4 regions of the Bifidobacterium sp. UTCIF-39 genome follow, and region 2 is predicted to be linked to each of the others. Evidence: riboswitches for the same ligand, from Rfam matches in the RefSeq annotation. Region 2 holds a riboswitch; each other region holds the start of a gene.
What was found. Region 2 has a riboswitch for thiamine pyrophosphate ahead of thiD (bifunctional hydroxymethylpyrimidine kinase/phosphomethylpyrimidine kinase). Riboswitches for the same ligand answer to the same signal wherever they lie in the genome.

Region 1 (4,951 bases), on a different contig from region 2:
TCGACTCCATCGCCGGGTCCCGCGACGCCGACACGAACGGCGTGGGCAAGCGTCTGGTGGCGCAACTGCTGACGTTGATGGACGGATTCGCATCCAAGGGCAATGTGGTGGTGGTCGCGGCGACCAACCGCATCGAGGACGTCGACCCGGCGCTGCTGCGTCCGGGACGGTTCGATTGGCAAATTCCGTTCCCGATGCCAAGTGAGCATGACCGGCTGGGGATTCTGCGCGTGCAGGAGCGCGCGCTCCGAACCGAAGGGGAACTGCCACTGGCCGATATCGCCGCCCGCACCGAGGGCTGGAGCGGTGCCGAGGTGTGCGCCATATGGACCGAGGCGGCGCTGGTCGCGGCCAAGGATAATCGCAGTGCGATCCGGTCGGATGATCTCATGACCGCGTTCGAACGGGTTGAACGCCGTCCGGAGCTGCGCCGGCATCGAGGCTGAACGCACACGAATCCGTGCGCACGAATATGCACGATCCGGTCGATAACGATGACCACGTCAGATCATCATCAACCGGATCGTGCGAATCATCAGATCGCCGAATCACCAGCTCATCGAATCACTCACTGGCCTTGGCGTAGAGCTTGCCGCCCTGGGCGCGGAACTTCTCGCTCATCTGGTCCATGCCCGCGGCGATGTCCTCGGCGCTCATGGCGGCACCGGACCGCACGCCGCTGTCGGCGACCGCCTGAGCGGCCACATCGACGGCCGGCACCTTGCCGGAGATGGTGTCCTGCACCAGCTGCTCCTGCTGCGCCGCGTTGCCGAACTTCTTGCGGATGTTCTGGCTGATGGCCATGGAGCAGAACTTCGGTCCGCACATGGAGCAGAAGTGCGCCATCTTGGCCGGCTCGGCGGGCAGCGTCTCGTCATGGAAGGCGATGGCGGTGTCCGGATCGTAGGCAAGGTTAAACTGGTCGAGCCAACGGAATTCGAAACGCGCCTTGGAGATCGCGAGATCGCGGTCCTGGGCGTGCGGATGATGCTTGGCGATGTCGGCCGCGTGGCAGGCGATCTTGTAGGCGATCACACCCTGCTTCACATCGTCCTTGTTCGGCAGACCGAGGTGTTCCTTCGGCGTGACGTAGCACAGCATGGCCGTGCCGTAGCGGGCGATCTCCACACCGCCGATGGCGGAGGTGATGTGATCGTAGCCGGGTGCCGTATCGGTGGTAAGCGGTCCGAGCGTGTAGAACGGAGCGCCGGAGCATACCGCCTTCTCCAGTTCGATGTTCATGCGCACGGTGTCGAACGGAATGTGGCCCGGGCCCTCGATCATCACCTGCACGTCCTTGGCCCAGGCGCGCTGGGTGAGCTCACCCAGAGTCATGAGCTCGGCCAGCTGGGCGGCATCGTTGGCATCGGCCAGCGAACCCGGACGCAGACCGTCACCCAATGAGAACGCCACGTCGTACTTGGCGAAGATGTCGCACAGTTCGTCGAAGTGCGTGTACAGGAAGCTTTCCTGATGGTGCTGCAGGCACCACTCGGCCATGATCGAACCGCCACGAGAGACGATGCCGGTCACGCGGTTGGCGGTAAGCGGCACGAAGCGCAGCAGCACGCCCGCGTGGATGGTCATGTAGTCCACGCCCTGCTCGCACTGCTCGATCACAGTGTCGCGGAACAGCTCCCAACTGAGCTTGGAGGCGTCGTCCTCCACCTTCTCGAGGGCCTGATACATCGGCACGGTGCCGATCGGAACCGGGGAGTTGCGCAGGATCCATTCGCGCGTGGTGTGAATGTCGTTGCCGGTGGACAGGTCCATCACGGTGTCGGCACCCCACTTGGTGGCCCACGTGAGCTTCTCCACCTCCTCATCGATGGAGCTGGTAACCGCGGAGTTGCCCATGTTGGCGTTGAGCTTGGTGAGGAACTTCTCGCCGATGATCATCGGCTCAGCCTCGGGGTGGTTGATGTTGCACGGCATGACGGCGTGACCGGATGCCAGCTCCGAACGCACGAGCTCCACATCGCAGTTCTCGCGCTCGGCGACGAACTTCATTTCGGGGGTGATGATGCCATGGCGGGCGTACCACATCTGGGTCACCGGATGGTCTTTGGCCTTCATCGGGTTGTGACGACGGCCTCGCCATTCCTTGGTGGCCTTGCCGCGCTTCATGGCGCGCTTGCCGTCATCGGCGAGGTTGCGACGACGCCCCTCGTACTCCTCGACATCGCCACGGTCCTTGATCCATGCGAGGCGAAGAGGCTGCAGACCCTCCTTCGGATCGCACTTGGGGCCTTCGGTGCTGTAGTCGATGAACGGCGGGTTCGGTCCGACTCCGGGGGTGTCGGACAGCTTGATCTCGGTGTACGGCACTTCCAGATCGTAGGTGCCGTGCTGGTTTTCGAAATGCACGGTCTTGGTCTTGCGGATGTGCGCCTTGTCACGCTGCTTGGAGTCACGGGCGGCGATGTCGACGCGCTGCTGCTTGGCAAGCTTGGCGGCGGCCTTGGCATCCTTGGCGTTGGTGAACTTTTTCTCGGCGGCGGGTTCGGCCGAGGGTTCGGCGGCAGGCTTCTCGGCACGCTTGGCGTAACCGTGACGGGCGTCGCCACGCACCGACTTCCATGCATCCACCATGGCCTGGGCCGCGGCCTGCGGATCCGACGCCTCGGTGATCGCCTTGGTGACGAACCATCCGGCGGCCTTGGTCCCGGCCAGCGTGGCGATGTCGTCGACGGTCACTCCCCCGACGACCGCCACCGGGTACACGCAGGCCGTGGCCATGGTGTTCACACGATCCACGGTGAGCAGGGTACCGTGCTCGTCGGCGGCCGATGCGGCCTCGAGCTCGGGGGTGGCCATGTGGAACGGGGTGGCCGCGATGTAGTCGATGCATCCCTCCGGGATCTCGTTGAGGATCGGCACCAGACCCTCGATCTCGGCGGACAGGCCGATGATGGCGTCATCGCCGAGCAGTTCACGTGCCTCGCGCGGTTCCACATCGTTCGGTCCCAGATGGACACCGTCGACCTTGATGCCCTTGTTGCGGCACTGCCAGACGACGTCGGCACGACCGTCGAGCACCAGGGCGACGGAGTCCGACTTGTCGTTGTCCTCGATGATCTGGGCCACATCCTGGGCCAGACCGGCGAGATCACGGGCGGTGACGTGGCGTGCGGAAACGCGGATGAACGTCACTCCGCCACGCAGCGCGTCGTCCACCACATCGGTGATGACGCCATTGGCAATGTCCTGCGGTCCGACGACGAGCGATGCCGACAGATCGAAACCGTCACGCATCGAAACGTAGGGGAACCGTTGTGATTGTGCAGGATTCTGCATGAACTTTCCTAACTTCCTACGGCGGCATTACCCGACCAGGTTCTACGGTCTCGGACGCTTTCCGATCTCAGCCCTCGCATTTGGGCACCCGTGTGGACATGATTCACGCTAGCACTGCATACCGCGATTCCCCATATTGATCTGGCGTGTCGTAATGGTTTGTGGTAGCACCCGCCGTCATTACATGACGGCGACCGTGGATCACAGACCGAACAATGCCTTGACCCGGGCGATGATGCCTTCCTGGGACGCCTTGTCATCGGCGGTACTGACGGCATCCTTAGCAGCGGCGGAGCCGTTCGCATTGTCGTCCGTTTCGGGCTTGTCAACGCCGGACACCACGTAGGTGAACTGCACGCGATCCACGTTGGTATTGTCGGGCGCGACGAACGAATGCGGCGTGAAACCGGTACCGAGTTTGTCGTCAATGGTCTTCTGCAGTTCGTCGAGCACCTTGCGGTCGATGCCGTTGACGGATTCGGCGAGCGCCGCATTCCCTTCGGCGAGGGTTCGGGTGCCGGAGGCCGCCGTCTGCGCTCCTTCGGCCAGTTGACTGGCACCTGACTTGGCGTTTTGCGTTCCGTCGGCCAGTTCGCTTGTCCCCTGTGCGAGTGTTGACGCGCCGGAATGGAGCGTGGACGCTCCCGTTGCAAGGGTTCCGGAGCCTGAGGCGAGTTCGGATGCGCCCGCATTGACTGCGGCGGATCCGTCCGCGACCTGCTTGGCTGCGGTGTTCAGTGCGTCCAGCGAGTCGGATGGCATGGCGTTCAGTCCCTGTGCGACCTGATTCATGCCGTTGGCGAGCTGTGCGGCACCGCCGGCGACGGTGGAGGATTGCGTGGCGTCGAATTGGTTGTTCAGTGTTGCGGCACCGGTGTTGAGCGAGTCGATGCCATCGCCGAGCTGGGCGTATCCGTCGGATGCCTGCTTGAGCGCCTGGGCGCTACCGGTGTAGGCGCCGGCCGTTTGGTTGGCTTTGGCGAACGCTTCGATGGCCTGATTAAGCGCCGCCTGCTTGTCGGCGTTCTGCGGATCGACGACGTAGGCCTGCAGTGCGGTCTGCATTTGCTGCTGGGCGGCAGCGGCCTGCTGCGCCGCCTGCTGCGCGGCGGTTTCTGCGGTCTGCTGGCTTTGTTTCAGTGTTGTCTGGTACTGGCTGCTTCCAGTGCTGAGTGCACCGATGCCGCTGTGGAGGTTCTGCCAGCCGTCCTTCAGCGTCGGCTGTGAGGGGTCGTTGCTGGATTCGCCAAGCTGGTGGGCGAGCGTGTTCGCGCCTGAGGTCAGCTGTGGCACTGCCGCGGAGACAGCGCCGACACCGGTGGTGAGTGCGTTGACGCCGTTGGCGAGCTGTTGCGAACCGGAGGCCAGCGTCTGTGTGCCTTGGGCGAGTGACGTGGCACCCTGTTGGACACCCTGTGCACCGGCGGCGAGCGAGCCGGTTCCGTCCGCCAATTGCGAGGCTCCGGTGTTCACACTGCTCGCGCCATTGTGCAGCGCGGCGAGGCCCTGATCGAGCGTGTTCGCGCCGGATGCCAAGGTCGCGTTCCCATCGGCGAGCTGCGATGAACCGTCGGCGAGCTGGGTGGTGGCGTCTTCAAGCTTGCTGGTCTGTTCGGTGAGTTTCGAGGTGTCCTGCGAGCTCAGGTCGATGGCG
Region 2 (4,951 bases):
TCCTTGTCCAGGATGGATCGGATGCGGGTTTTGATGTCGTCGCAGGTCTCGCGGATGGTGTCGTTACGGACCGGCGGCAGCGTCTGCATGGATTCGAGATTGCCGCCGAGGTCGAATACGCCGATCTGTGCGAGGGAGCGGGCGAATTTGACGGCGATCACGCGGTATTTCGACTCGTTGAGTTGCAGGCCGATGGACCGGCGTTTCTTGATGCCGTCGAGGTTGCCGGTCTCACTGACCACGCCCATGTCGATGAGCTGTGCCGTGATTTTGGTGATGGCCGCGGGGGTGAGGTCGAGCTTGCGGGCGATGTGCGCTCGGGAGCAGATGCCGTCGCGGTGCAGCAGCTGGATGATGCGGGAACGGTTCAGTTCGGCCATGGAGGCGTGCGTACTGCCGGGTGGTGCGATCATATGGCCTCCTTGACTTCGTCGTCGGCGGCAGGCGAACACGTTTCATGCGGTTCGTATTGTCGTCAATCGGTTGGATTTCGTATCGTGAATATATTAACATCGTTAATTAATTAAGCGCAAGCGCGACACGCGGATCGTCGTCGATTCGCGTGTATCATCGTAATCGAACGGACGTTCGACGACTGTCGGTGACACGGCTTGGAAACGAATGACGTTTTATCGTTTCGGTATGGGAGAATGTGACCACGGACGCATATCGCGCATCGCTGATCGCGTATGGGTCATGATTACGATTCCCCGCGAATAGGAGGGTGTGTTGCCAAGACAGAGAAACGCGGTCATTGTCACTCACAGGCAGCTGGCGACCACCGGCACCGAGGTCAAGGAGGTGGTGGAGCAGCTCAAGTCCGTCGGATTCGACGTGACGATCGTGGACAATCTCGAGGCTCCGCCGTTTGCGGCCGGTGAGGTGCAGACGTTCAACCCCGAAACGGAAATCGTGATCGTGCTTGGCGGTGACGGTACCATTCTGCGCGCTGCGGAGCTTGTCAAGGGCACCGACGTGCCGATCGTCGGCATCAATATGGGACATGTCGGCTTCCTTGCCGAATTCGAAAGCTTCCAGACCCAGGATGCCATCGCCAAGATCGCCGCCCGCGACTATTCGATCGACGAGCGTGTGATCGCATGGGTGGATGTGTGGGTGCCCGGAGCCACCGAACCCATGCATGACTGGGCGCTCAACGACGTGACGCTCGAACGTGCGGACCGGGGCAAGATGGTGGAGCTCAGCATCAGCGTGGACGATGTGGAAATGAGCTCCTTCGGATGCGACGGCGTGATCGTCTCCACGCCCACCGGGTCCACGGCGTACGCGTTCTCCGCAGGCGGACCGATCATCTGGCCGAATGTGGACGCTCTGCAGCTCGTGCCGCTCGCCGCGCATGCCCTGTTCTCCCGTCCGCTCGTCATCGGCTCCAAGTCGTCGTTCACGCTCGACATCTCCGCGGATTCTTCGAGCGAGGGGTGGATCTGCTGCGACGGACGCCGGCAGCGCAATCTGCCGCGGGGATCGCGCGTGGTGGTTCGGCAGTCGCCGAACTCGTTGCGTCTGGCGCGTCTGGTCGGCGTGCCGTTCACCAGCCGTCTTGTAGGCAAGTTCGATCTCCCCGTGATGGGATGGCGGGAGTCAGGCAAGAATCGCGGCTCGAAGGAGTCAAGGGAGGACAAGAGGCGGTAATGCTCGAAGAACTGGAGATCCGCTCACTTGGCCCCATCCGTCATGCAGTGGTGAATCCGGCTCGCGGCATGACCGCGATCACCGGCGAGACCGGTGCAGGAAAGTCCATGCTGCTGAACGCCCTCCGGCTGATCTCGGGAGGCGCCGTTCCCGCGCGCACCGTATCGGAGGGGGACCGGGAGGCATGGGCGCAGGGCGTATTCGATATCGCGCCGGGTGGGACCGTGGACGCCATCGCCCGAGACGCCGGTGCCGAACTCGGCGACGACGGATTGTTCCTGTCCCGTACCCTGCCCGCACAGGGACGTTCACGTGCCGTGCTTAACGGCAGAAGCGTGCCACGTGCCGTGCTTCGTGACCTGACCGACGAACTGATCGCCATCCACGGACAGGCCGACCAGCTGCGCATGGCATCTCCCGCCCGGCAGCGGGAATTCCTCGACTCATACGCCGACGACGCGGCCGAACTCGACGACTATCGTGCGGCATGGAAACGGCTCAACGATTGCGATGCCAAACTGCGCGCGATCGTCGAACAGGAGTCGGAGACCACACAGCGTGCCGACTATCTCCGTGAATCCATCGACCGCATTGACCGTACGGCCCCCCACGACGGTGAGGATGCGGAACTCAAGGCCATGCGCGATCGTATCGAGAACTCGGCCGCCATCATGCAAGGGGTCGGCGGGGCGCTCGCCGCGCTCGATCCGGGGCAGATGGGCGTGGATTCGGAGACCGGAGGAGCGATGGCCATGATCGAGCAGGCCGTGCACTCCCTGCAGTCCATCGGCATGAAGGGGACCTACGCCGAAACCGCGGAACGTCTGTCATCAGTGGAAACGGAACTGTCCGACATCGTCTTCACCCTTGGCGGCCTGCTGGAACAGGAGGACGGCGAAGGCGATCTCGATCAGATCAACGGACGCATCCACGAGCTCGACGAACTCGCCAGACGGTGGGGACCCACCCTCGCCGATGTCATCGCCTGGAGGGAAAAGGCCGGGTACGAGCTGGAGGACCTCGATGCATCCCCCGAACGCGTGGCGAAGCTCACCCGCGAACGGGATGAAGCCCACGCCGCCGCGCTCGAGGCCGCCGAGAGGCTGGGGAAGCGACGCCGCGACGCGGCGGCCGAACTCGCCGATCATGTAACGAAGGAACTCGAATCGTTGGCTATGGCCGGAGCCCGACTCGACATCGAAGTGGACCGGCGTGACGGACTCGACGCGCACGGCGGCGACGACATCCGTTTTCTGTTCACCGCGTTTCCGGGAGCGCCGAGTCTGCCGATGGGCAAGAGCGCGTCCGGCGGCGAGCTCAGTCGACTCATGCTGGCGTTGGAGCTGTCCGCGGCGCAGAAGGGGTTCTCGTCCGTGTCCGGTCAGGACATGACGTTCGTATTCGATGAAGTGGACGCCGGCGTGGGCGGACGTACGGCCGCCGAGCTCGGACGACGTCTGGCGCGACTCGCCGAGAACGCGCAGGTGATCGTCGTCACGCATCTGGCGCAGGTGGCCGCTTGGGCCGACGCGCAATTCGTGGTATCCAAGCGCGCCGACGAATCCGATGCCGATGCGGTACGTACCACTGTGGACGAGGTGCGTGGCGAAGCCCGTGAACGTGAGATCGCCCGCATGCTCGACGGCGGCGAGACCGATACATCGCTGACGCATGCGCGGGAGCTGCTCGACGCCTGTCATTCGTGATGGCCGAATCGGGATGTCGGCTCCCGCGGATAGCGTGGATGCCGTCAAGTTGCAGGGGAACCCGACTCGGCGCCGACGATGCGTATTCGCATGCGGCGCGCGGTGGAACGGGTTGAGAAAGGCATGACGCCTGACCCTTTGAACCTGTTGGTTAACACCATCGTAGGGAGGAACGATTATGAGCGTACTGACGCCCGTGCTGTCCATCGCAGGATCCGACTGTTCCGGAGGTGCCGGAATTCAGGCCGATCTCAAGACCATGAGCGCCAACGGCTGCTTCGCCATGTCCGTGATCACGTCCGTCGTCGCCGAGAACACCGCCCGCGTGATCTCCGTGCTCGACGTGGATCCGAAGATCATCGCCGATCAGATCGACGCCGTGTTCGAGGACATCCGTCCAAAGGCCGTGAAGATCGGCATGCTCGATAATCCGGACATCATGCAGGTCGTGGCCGACAAGCTCGTCGAGTATCAGGCCGAAAACGTGGTCATCGACCCGGTCATGTACGCCAAGAACGGTGCTCCGCTCATGGACCCCAACTGCATCGACTCGCTGATCAGGATCGTGATCCCGCACGCCGACGTGCTGACGCCGAACATTCCCGAGGCCGAATGCATCTCCGGACTGAAGATCACGGATCTTGAAGGCCAGAAGGCCGCGGCGAAGGCCATTCAGGAGATGGGTTGCACGTCCGCGCTCGTCAAGGGCGGCCACGCCACGGGCGACGCCATCGACGTGCTGTACGACGGCAAGAACTTCTATGAGTTCTCCGCCAAGCGCATCAACACCAAGAACACGCACGGAACCGGCTGCACGTACTCGTCGGCCATCGCCGCCAATCTTGCGCTCGGCCATCCGTTCCACGAGGCCATCGATCGTGCCAAGAAGTACGTGACCATGGCCATCGAGCATTCGCTGGAGCTCGGCAACGGCAACGGTCCCACCAATCATTTCTGGGATCTGTACGCACACGGCCTTGCCGGTTTCGATGCCAATGCCTGATTCCCTGATTTCGCCGTGCCGTCCGGCAACTCGTCCGGCAACGCGAGTGCGGGCAAGGCCGCCATCTTCGACCTCGATGGCACGCTGCTCGATTCAATGCACGTGTGGACCGACGTGGACAACGAATTCCTCCACGGCCGAGGACTCGACGTGCCCGCCGACTATGCCGAATCCATCGCCCACCTGTCGTTCGAAGGGTGCGCGGAGTACACGATTCGCCGGTTCGGTCTGCCGGACAGCCCACAGGATCTCATGGACGAATGGAACCGCATGGCGTTCGACGCCTATGCCACCACCGTGCCGCTCAAGCCGCATGCGGAGGAGTACCTGCGCCACCTCAAGTCGTCCGGTGCCAAGCTCGCCGTGGCCACCAGCCTGCCGCCACGGTTCCGTGAGGCAGTCCTTCGTCGACTCGGCATCTACGATCTGTTCGACGCGTTCAGCAGCGTGGATGATGTGAACAACGTCGGCAAGGACCGGCCCGACGTGTACCTGCATGCCGCGGCCCAGATTGGCGTGGTACCGACCTGCTGCACGGTATTCGAGGACATTCTTGTGGGCATCCGCGTGGCCAAATCCGTCGGCATGC
Region 3 (4,951 bases), on a different contig from region 2:
GCCGTTCGTGTTGACGGTGAGCAGCATGTATCCCATGGCTCGTGCGGCATCCTGCGCACCAAGAATCAATCGTCCGGCATAGGGCGTGGTGGCGATCTCGTCACTGACGAATCCGATGATCCGCGTCTTACTGGTCCTCAGGCTTCTCGCCAAAGGATTGGGCTTGTAACCCGACGCCTTCGCCTCCGCGCGAACCCGCTGCGCGATCTCAGGCTTGACTCTTCCGGCATCGCGATCGTTCAGTACCAAAGAGACCGTCGATACCGAAACCCCCGTACGTTCGGCAATCTCCTTCATCGTAGTCATAATTACTACGTTATACCGCATCGCACGAGGGTTCGGTAGCGAGGTATGGACTTAATCCCGCTCTTCGTCCAGAATATGGTCCACAAGCTCCACTTTTTTACGGATCTGTCCGCTGAACCCCGGCCGCATATCCATCTGCAGACTCACCTGGGTGCGGTACCCATGGTCATACAGCACGAACGCGGCACGCTTGACCATGGCAAGCACATCGTCATAGTCGCCCTCGATATCGGTGCTCATGGCATGGGTGCTGTTGTCCAGACCGGATTCGCGGATCACGCGGATCACCTGCGCCACATACTCGCTCAGCTCCTCGCCCACGCCCGTCGGCCAGATCGTCAACTGGGCCATCGTATTGACATAGTCAGGGGAGTCCGGACCGGTCAGGATCCCGCCCTGCGGATGCGGAGCCGGGGCGTGCACGGCATCCCCCTTCACATCCTTCCACGCCTTGACCAGTTCGCTGGTCGCCGCCTGTGGGTCGTCGGCGCCTGCGATTGCCGACACCACGAACCAGCCGGCGGCACCCGCACGGGCCAGCGGCGCCACATCGGCAAGCTTCACACCGCCGCCGGCCACCACCGGATAATCGCTGATTGCGCACAGGCGACCGATCGCCGCAATCGAATCCGAATCATCCGCGGCCTTCTCGATCAGCGTGGCCTCCGGCTTGGTGGTCGTCGGATGCACGGCACCTGCGCCGATGTAATCCACCACACCGGCCGGCAGCTCCTCGATGATGTCGAACAATTCGGTGGTGTTGGCCGACAGACCCACGATCGCGTCCGGGCCGAGCAGCCTGCGGCATGCGGTGGCGGGAACATCGGTCTGGCCCACGTGCACGCCGTCCACCTTGATGCCCATATCGCGGGCGGCGAGCACCACGTCCAGACGATCGTCGATCAGCAGCGGCACGGTATCGCTTTTTCCGGCATCCGCGATCACCTGCGCGATATCCTTGGCCATGGCGATGATCTCGCCGGCATCGGAATGCTTGGCGCGCAGCTGCACGATGGTTACGCCGCCACGCAGGGCCTGTGCCACCACATCGGTGACCGGGCGGCCGTGCGTATCATCCGGGCCGAGCACCAGATAGGCGGATACATCGAGAATGTCGCGCATCGACGCGTACGGGAAACGGTTGGTCATGATTCGCTCCTTGCAGTATGAACAATGAATCGACAATGAATCAGGGAATCAGGGAATCAGGCGTAGATCGGCGACTGGGCGATCTCATCGGACGTGGTGTTCCACAGCGCATCGAGGAACGCCACTTGGAACGAGCCAGGACCCTCGGCCACACGTTCGGCGGCATCCGCCGCACGGTTGTAATGCAATGCCGCAGTCAGCGCGGCGACCAGCGGGCGGGCCACACAGGCGTACGTCGCCGTGACGCCGCCCAGGGAACAGCCCGCGCCCGTGATCTTCGTCATCCACACGCTGCCGCCGGGCAGACGGAAGTCGCGCTCGCCGTCGGTGACCAGATCCATGGCCCCCGATACCGACACCACACCCTTGGTGAACCGAGCGAGGGCATGGGCCGCGGGGATTGCCGCATCGATTTCATCATGAGCCTCCACGCCGGCGCGTGATTTGGAATCGGCTCCCTCCAGCCCCCAGATCCCGGCCAGCGCAATCGCCTCGGACGCGTTGCAGCGGATGATCGTGGGCGGGGTCTTCCGAAAGGCGCGAAGAATCTCGCCGCGCAGCTCGCCCGCTCCTGCTCCCACGGGATCAAGCACCCACGGCAGACCGCGGTCCACGGCATCGCGCGCGGCGGCAGGATACTCGTTGCGGAATTCCGCGAGCAATGTGCCCATATTGATGTAGGTGGCCTTGGAGGCTCCGGCGGAATCCAGAGCCTCGGCTTCTTCGCCGCTGTAGTGCATGGCCGCCGTGCCCCCTACGGCAAGCTGGGCGTTGGCGACGAAATTGATGGTGACGAAGTTCGTCAGCGACTGGGCGAGTGGCGTGGTCTCGCGTACGGCGTCCACGGCCTGCGCGATCTCGGCGCGCAGCGGATCACCGACGGTGAGGTTGCCGGATTCGAGGTTTTCGGAATCGGAACTCATATGAAGAATGCCTCCCTACGATGGTGTTGACCAACAGGTTCCAAGGGTCAGGCCGGCGCCTTTCTCAACCCGTTACGCGTCGATCCGATGGTGTTGCGCCTCGAAATCATGGTCGAGTCTTGGCCGAACCATCGTGCCGTACGTCGTACGGGTTCCCCTGCATTGTGCCATTGACGCTATGCCGCCGTTCGGACAACTTCGGCGACTTCAAGTGCTATGCGCGTATTGTGCGTCTTGTACTTGCGTCGCATCGTCGTTGCGCTGTCGTCATGTGCACGGCGATTCGATGGTGTGTTCCGGTCGTTCCGTCGTTGGCGTTGACTGTCAGCGTGTACGGATAGACTCAGGGGCGCAAAACAAGACCCCAAACCGTTCAAACCAGAAGGTGCATTGTGGCTCAGTCCAAACTTGATGAAGTCGTATCCCTCGCGAAGCGTCGCGGTTTCGTATTCCCCGCCGGTGAGATCTATGGCGGCACCCGTTCCGCATGGGATTACGGCCCGCTCGGCGTGGCGCTCAAGGACAATATCAAGCGCGAGTGGTGGCGTTCGATGGTTGTCACCCGTCCCGACGTCGTGGGCGTTGATACGTCCATCATCCTGCCCACCCCGGTGTGGGTCGCTTCCGGTCACGTCGCCGTGTTCAACGACCCGCTGGTCGAATGCCTGAACTGCCACAAGCGCAACCGCGCCGACAAGCTGCAGGAATCCTACGCCGAGAAGCACCATGACCAGCTGCCGGAGAACGGCATGGCCGACATCGTGTGCCCCGACTGCGGCACCCGTGGCAAGTGGACCGAACCGCGCGACTTCAACATGATGCTGCGCACCCATCTCGGCCCGGTGGAGGACGAGAACAGCCTGCACTACCTGCGTCCGGAGACCGCGCAGGGCATCTTCGTGGACTTCAAGAACGTGATGACCTCCTCGCGTTCCAAGCCGCCGTTCGGCATCGCCAATATGGGCAAGTCCTTCCGCAACGAGATCACTCCCGGCAACTTCATCTTCCGCACCCGTGAGTTCGAGCAGATGGAGATGGAGTTCTTCGTGGAGCCCGGCACCGATGAGGATTGGCACCAGTACTGGATCGACGCCCGTACCCAGTGGTACCTCGACCTCGGCGTCAAGCCGGAGAACCTGCGTCACTACGAGCATCCGAAGGAGAAGCTCGCCCACTACTCCAAGCGCACCGTGGACATCGAATACAAGTTCGGCTTCCAGGGATCCGACTGGGGCGAGCTCGAGGGCGTGGCCAACCGCACCGACTTCGATCTTTCCGCCCACGCCAAGCACTCCGGCGAGGACCTCAGCTACTTCAACCAGGCCACCGGCGAGCGCTACGTGCCGTACGTGATCGAGCCTGCGGCCGGCTTGACCCGCTCCCTGATGTGCTTCCTTGTGGACGCCTACGATGTGGACGAGGCTCCGAACACCAAGGGCGGCGTGGACAAGCGCACCGTGCTGCGCCTCGACCCGCGTCTGGCTCCGGTCAAGGCCGCCGTGCTGCCGCTCAGCAAGAAGCCCGAACTGCAGAACGTGGCCCAGAACCTGGCGAACGATCTGCGCCAGAACGAATGGATGATCGACTACGACGAGTCCGGCGCCATCGGCCGTCGTTACCGTCGCGAGGACGAGATCGGCACCCCGCTGTGCGTGACGGTCGACTTCGACACCCTCGACGATCAGGCCGTGACGATTCGTGACCGCGACACCATGAACCAGGAGCGCGTGGCTCTTGACAAGGTGGCCGACTACGTGGCCGCCCGCATCGGCGAGCACCGCACGCATGTGCCGCTCAAGCCCGTCGCCATGGGCGGCGAGGCATGGCCGGACAGCGTTCGTATTCAGGAGGCCGGCGGTCTGTACTGATCGCTCACGCCGTCATGCCCGGCTGATGTCGTTACGGTCACGGGCATGACCTGATTCCGTCTGATTTCGCTGCGACGTTGCCGAAACATCTGGAACGTCTGGAATGAAATCCGATGGATATGACATTTATGACATTCGACTGGTGGGATGCGCCTTGAGACGCTTCCCGCCAGTTTGTTTCACCGGCAGTTCCCGACGGAGCCGCTTCGGCGGTCGGAGACGCCACAGGATCATCAGGATTACCAAGGGATCATCAAGAAAAGGAACCATGGAAGCAAACGCCAGCATCATGCCATCGTCCGCACCATCTGTGACCATGCCGCCGGTGGATCTCGGGCCCGTTCATGTGACGACGCCGGTGGTGTTGTCGCCCATGGCGGGGGTGACGAACTGGCCGTTCCGCGTGCTGTGTGAGGAATACGGTCCCGACGGCCTGTATGTGGCCGAGATGATCACGGCCAGGGCATTGGTGGCACGGAATCCCAAGGCATTGCGACTGTGTCGCTTCGCGCCGAGTGAGCGGATCCGCTCGCTGCAGTTGTATGGTGTGAGTCCGGCGATCGTGGAGATGGCCGCCCGCATCGTGGTGGACGAGCATATGGCCGATCATGTGGATCTGAACTTCGGCTGCCCGGTGCCCAAGGTGACCCGTCGGGGCGGTGGCTCGGCGCTGCCGTGGAAGACCGAGCTGTTCCGGGAGATCAT
Region 4 (4,951 bases), on a different contig from region 2:
CCGCAATAATAGGTGATGGGATCGCCGTCCAGAGCCGCGGCGAGCTGCTCTTTGTCAGTGGATTGATTGACCAGACCGCGCCATTCGAGCTCTTCGAGAAGAGAATCGAACCCCGCTTCCTTGTAGCTTCTGACCTGAGACATGTGTTCCCTGTCACTCCTCAATCGTGTTGAATATTGCTGGGTCCAGCAACACTACAGTCTCTCAGGACATCGCGACAGTGCGAGTCGGCCCCGCCTGAGCGAATTCGCGCCGCTCCGGCTATACGGCGGCTATCCGCGCTGGGCGAGATACCGCTCGTACGCCTGGAAGCCTCCGGTGAGGTTCACCGCGTCGTAGCCGCGGTCCGCCAGCAACTGCGCCACTTCCTCGCTCCAGCTTCCCTCGCTGCAGTACACGATGACCGGCTTGTCCTTGGGAACGGTACGCAGCACACGGGCCAACGGGTCGAACGGGGCGTTGATCGCGCCGTCAATGCCGTGAGCCTCCACCTCATGCGGTTCACGCAGGTCCAATAGCGTAACCGTGGAGTAGTCCAATGCGGCGAACTCCTCCGGAGAGATCTGCCGTATCTCGTCCTCGTCGAACATGTCGTTTCCGATCATCGGTTTCGTTTCCCCCTGCGATCACATTGGTTGATGGATAAGTACGTGATGAATGATGAATGTGGCTGATAGTTGGTGACTGATGGCCGGTGACTGGTGGGCAGTGAGCGCCATCGTAGACGATTCGTCGCGCCGGTAGATCGCACGGTCAGATCACTCAGATCGCACAGGCCGGTTGCACATACCGGTCCGGATCGAGCGATGTGATCGTCGGATGATCGCCGCAGACCGGGCAGTCAGGTTCCCGTTCCGGCAACGGCACCGCGCGAATCCTCATGGTGAGCATGTCGACGGTCAACATCCGCCCGGTAAGCAGATCCCCCGTCCCTGTGATCATCTTCACCACCTCGACGGCCTGCAGACTGCCGATCACGCCCACGGCGGCTCCCAGAACGCCGGCCTCCTTACAGGTCGGTACTTCACCGGCCGCCGGCATATCGCGGAAGATGCACCGATAGCACGGCCCCTGCCCGGGAACGTAGTCCATGACCTGCCCGGCGAATTGCACCACGCCGCCGTGCACGAACGGTTTCCCGGCGAGCACGCAGGCGTCATTGATCAGAAACTTGGCAGCGAAGTTATCGGTGGCGTCCACCACCACGTCGTAGTCGGCGATCAGTTCGGCGGCGTTGCCGGCGTCGAACATGGTCCGATGCACGTTCACCGTCACGTCCGGGTTCAGTCTGACGATGCTTTCCTTCGCGGATTCCGCCTTGGACATGCCGACCCTGTCGGAGTCGTGGATGATCTGACGCTGCAGATTGCTGACGTCCACCACGTCGTCATCCACGATGCCGAGTGTGCCCACGCCGGCCGCCGCCAGATACAGGACGACAGGGGATCCCAGACCGCCGGCTCCGACGATCAGCACCTTCGCCGCGAGCAGACGCTTCTGTCCACGCACGCCCACGCCCTTGAGGATCAGATGCCGCGCGTACCGGTCGATCTGATCGTCGGAAAGCGTGATGCGCGGTTTCGCCGTGGTCGTCTGCGTCTGCTGCGGTTCCATGAAGTCGTTCTCCTTGCGCCCGTGTGCTCAATCGTTCAACATCTTGAATTCACGGCTGGACGGAGTCCTCGGCCGACGGCACGGAAACACAGCGGCCATCCCGCGTCGTTCAGGCCTTGGCGGCGAGCTGGACCGCGGTTCCCGATGCGGTGACCATGAGCATGTCGCCCTGGCCAAGCACCTCGTAATCGATGTCCACGCCCACCACGGCATGGGCGCCGAGCGCGGAGGCGCGCTGCTGCATTTCGGCGAGCGCCTCCTCGCGCGCGTTGACCAGCTCGTTCTCATAACCCTGGCTGCGGCCGCCGAACACGTTGCGCAGGCCAGCTCCGAGATCCTTGAGGATGTTCACACCGGAAATGACCTCGCCGAACACAATGCCGTAATAGCCGGTGATGGTGTAGCCCTCGACGGTGGGGGTAGTGGTGACGATCATGATATTCCCTTCGATCGGTGTTCCCTGATTCGGGAACCGTATTCCCACCTTACCGTGTTCGGCGCGCCGGCGTCTGCACGAGCAGGTAGGGTGATTGGTGTACGAACGGGAGCCGTTGGGCTGAGAGGAAGCTTCGCTTCGACCGTGGACTTGATGCGGGTCATGCCGCCGTAAGGAATCGTCATCGATTGCGCAACGCAGTGCATGATCATCACTCCGCATCATCCATGGTGGATTATGGAGTTGCTTTGCTATTCATTCCAACGATTCCGTATCCACGACGATAATCGAATATGGCATGACGGGTTCATGAACGGGCGCACCACGCAGGGTACGGCTTGGTTTCGTGCGCCCTTTTTTCATATTCGCCGAGTTTGGAGGAACTCATGCAGGTCAATGGAGAACAGGTCACGCTGGATACGCCGGTCAGCGTCGCCGACTATCTGGAGTCGCACGGTTACCGTGCCGAACGAGTGGCCGTGGAGCTCGACGGTGCCATCGTGCCGCGGGAGAAGCGTGACGATGTCATGCTCACTGATCAGTCGGTCATGGAGATCGTTCAGTTCGTTCAAGGCGGCTGAGTTCGCGCGCGTCGAACACCGGACATCACGTTCAGCATCATTTCATTCCGTTATCAATCTCCGTCATCAATCAAGGAGCCAATCATGATCCCCAATCCCGTCACTGAGGAATCCGTAGCCGCCACTCCCCTGCCGCCGCAGCCCGCGGTCACGAATCCGGTAGGCACTGCAGCCCCTATGCCCGAAGTGGTCGACAAGCCGCTGAATCTTGGCGGCCATGAGTTCGAGTCCCGCTTCATTCTGGGATCCGGCCGGTATGATCTCAATCTGATCAAGGCCACGGTGGAGCATGCCGGCACGCAGATCGTCACGATGGCGCTTCGTCGTGCACAGACCACGGAAAACAGCGTGCTCGATTACATTCCCGAGGGCATCACCCTGCTGCCGAACACGTCGGGCGCCCGTAATGCGGAGGAGGCTGTGCGCATCGCCCGACTGGCCCGCGAGGTGTGCCACACGGATTTCGTGAAGGTGGAGATCGAGCATGAGACCAAGTATCTGCTGCCCGATAACGCCGAGACGATCCGTGCCACGGAGATGCTGGCAAAGGAGGGATTCGTGGTCATGCCGTACATGTTCCCGGATCCGATCGCAGCCCGTCAGCTGGAGGAAGCCGGTGCCGCCGCGGTGATGCCGCTGGGTTCGCTGATCGGTTCGAACATGGGTCTGCGTATGCGTGACTTCATTCGCATCATCATCGACAATGCGAACGTGCCGGTGATCATCGACGCGGGCATCGGACGTCCGAGCCAGGCCTGCGATGCGATGGAGATGGGTGCCGATGCCGTGATGGCCTATACCGCCGTGGCGAGCGCCGGCAACATTCCGCTCATGGCCCGCGCGTTCAAGGATGCGATCGCCGCCGGACGTGCCGCCTATCTGGCCGGTCTTGGCAAGGTGACCGAAGGACAGGCTGTGCCGTCCAGTCCCACCACGGGATATTTGCACTGATGCACTGATAGTCGTTCTGTGCGGCTGTATCACCGATCGTTGTCGCAACGATCGCGATCATCATGTTTGCGATCGTTGCGATTCAGCATCTCACGCAGCTGCTTGATCGTCTCGCCATAGTCAACGGATGTCATGCGGGGGAACGAGCGGATCATACGTTTCTGCTGCGCGTTGAGCGCATTGGTAAGCGTGTCGTACAGCCGGCTGATCCCCTGCACGCGCGTGACCAGTCCCGGCAGATCGGGAAGGTTGTCGGCAAGATCACGCATCCGGTCCGCGGCGGCTCCCTTGTACGACTGCAGTCGTCCCGCGGCGGCGTCACTGTATCGTTGCAACGCCTCGATCGGGTCGAGCGCATAATCGCCCAGTCGTTCGCGGATGATGTCGCGGCTGCGTTCCAATATCTGGGAGAATTCGGCCAGACGCCGGGCGAAGCCGCTGAGGCCGATCACGGTGATCAGGAAGTCCACGAGGATCGTCACCATCAGCACCGCGATGATCGTATGGAATAGCGGCAGCGGGATCATCGCGGTCCATTGTTCCACCCACGGCTGGGCCACATCCACGATCAGTACGCCGAATACGCCGAATATGATCGCGCCGATCAGGCAGATACGTCCGTTGATATTGAATCTGAAGTGCGAGTAATCCCACCATCGTGCATGGAACGCCTTCTCCATCACCCATGACGTCACGTATTCGAGTACCGATGCGCCCACCGCACCCAGCAGGAACATGGTCACCAACGACATCGGCGTGTCCTTGAGCGGGGTGAGTACCACGATGGCGACCACCGCGCCGGTCCCATAGATCGGGCAGAGCGGTCCGTTGAGGAATCCGCGGTTCACGAACCGCCGTTCCTGCACAGAGACGAGTATCGTCTCGTACACCCAACCGAGGAAGCTATAGCACACCGCCCAGAAGAACAGACACTCCAGATACAGGATGATGCCAGCCGTTCCCGCGTTCGCAGTCACGATCTGATTCACCGAGTCCCCTCCTGCAACTCGGCCTCCCCCCGCGAATCTTGTTCATGAGAAACGGATGCGGAACGAACGGATGCGGGATCGACGCCGGCGGTCAGGGCCAGACGTTCCGGCACCGGGGCAAGCTGCGGTCTGGAGAATCTTGCCAGGGAGAACGTCTCACGGGTGGCGCTGATCTTGTCCGCCATGGTGACCAGATAGCCCTCGATGTACTTGGGCGGTATCGGCGTGAGCGGGAACATGTGACGCAGGATGGAGTTCCGTTCCACCTCGTTGAGTTTAAAATCCTGCAACGCGTTCATCAGCGCGCGACGGGGATGGGTGAACCCGTGGAGCTTGTGCGATCCATCCCCGTCGTAATGCCAGTCGTACAGGAAGTAGTC

Region 1: linked by a shared signal. The riboswitch ahead of thiC (phosphomethylpyrimidine synthase ThiC) and the one ahead of thiD (bifunctional hydroxymethylpyrimidine kinase/phosphomethylpyrimidine kinase) in region 2 are both predicted to bind thiamine pyrophosphate.
Region 3: linked by a shared signal. The riboswitch ahead of thiM (hydroxyethylthiazole kinase) and the one ahead of thiD (bifunctional hydroxymethylpyrimidine kinase/phosphomethylpyrimidine kinase) in region 2 are both predicted to bind thiamine pyrophosphate.
Region 4: linked by a shared signal. The riboswitch ahead of thiS (sulfur carrier protein ThiS) and the one ahead of thiD (bifunctional hydroxymethylpyrimidine kinase/phosphomethylpyrimidine kinase) in region 2 are both predicted to bind thiamine pyrophosphate.

The regions. Positions count from the first base shown of each region.
Region 1 covers NZ_JEOG01000006.1:137,672-142,622, forward strand. Annotated here, with positions in the region: gene EP30_RS04195 (26S protease regulatory subunit) at 1-446, shown strand, start outside; gene thiC (phosphomethylpyrimidine synthase ThiC) at 565-3,297, opposite strand; TPP riboswitch at 3,293-3,399, opposite strand; gene EP30_RS04205 (hypothetical protein) at 3,499-4,951, opposite strand, start outside.
Region 2 covers NZ_JEOG01000005.1:47,651-52,601, forward strand. Annotated here, with positions in the region: gene EP30_RS03010 (ROK family transcriptional regulator) at 1-413, opposite strand, end outside; gene EP30_RS03015 (NAD kinase) at 730-1,653, shown strand; gene recN (DNA repair protein RecN) at 1,653-3,359, shown strand; TPP riboswitch at 3,403-3,545, shown strand; gene thiD (bifunctional hydroxymethylpyrimidine kinase/phosphomethylpyrimidine kinase) at 3,538-4,362, shown strand; gene EP30_RS03030 (HAD family phosphatase) at 4,378-4,951, shown strand, end outside.
Region 3 covers NZ_JEOG01000018.1:45,874-50,824, forward strand. Annotated here, with positions in the region: gene EP30_RS08070 (LacI family DNA-binding transcriptional regulator) at 1-306, opposite strand, end outside; gene thiE (thiamine phosphate synthase) at 358-1,455, opposite strand; gene thiM (hydroxyethylthiazole kinase) at 1,512-2,378, opposite strand; TPP riboswitch at 2,373-2,547, opposite strand; gene EP30_RS08085 (glycine--tRNA ligase) at 2,771-4,246, shown strand; gene dusB (tRNA dihydrouridine synthase DusB) at 4,515-4,951, shown strand, end outside.
Region 4 covers NZ_JEOG01000002.1:241,146-246,096, forward strand. Annotated here, with positions in the region: gene tyrS (tyrosine--tRNA ligase) at 1-143, opposite strand, end outside; gene EP30_RS01975 (rhodanese-like domain-containing protein) at 273-605, opposite strand; gene EP30_RS01980 (HesA/MoeB/ThiF family protein) at 763-1,572, opposite strand; gene EP30_RS01985 (putative heavy metal-binding protein) at 1,724-2,053, opposite strand; TPP riboswitch at 2,146-2,245, shown strand; gene thiS (sulfur carrier protein ThiS) at 2,437-2,631, shown strand; gene EP30_RS01995 (thiazole synthase) at 2,716-3,582, shown strand; gene EP30_RS02000 (putative ABC transporter permease) at 3,612-4,532, opposite strand; gene EP30_RS02005 (HD domain-containing protein) at 4,568-4,951, opposite strand, start outside.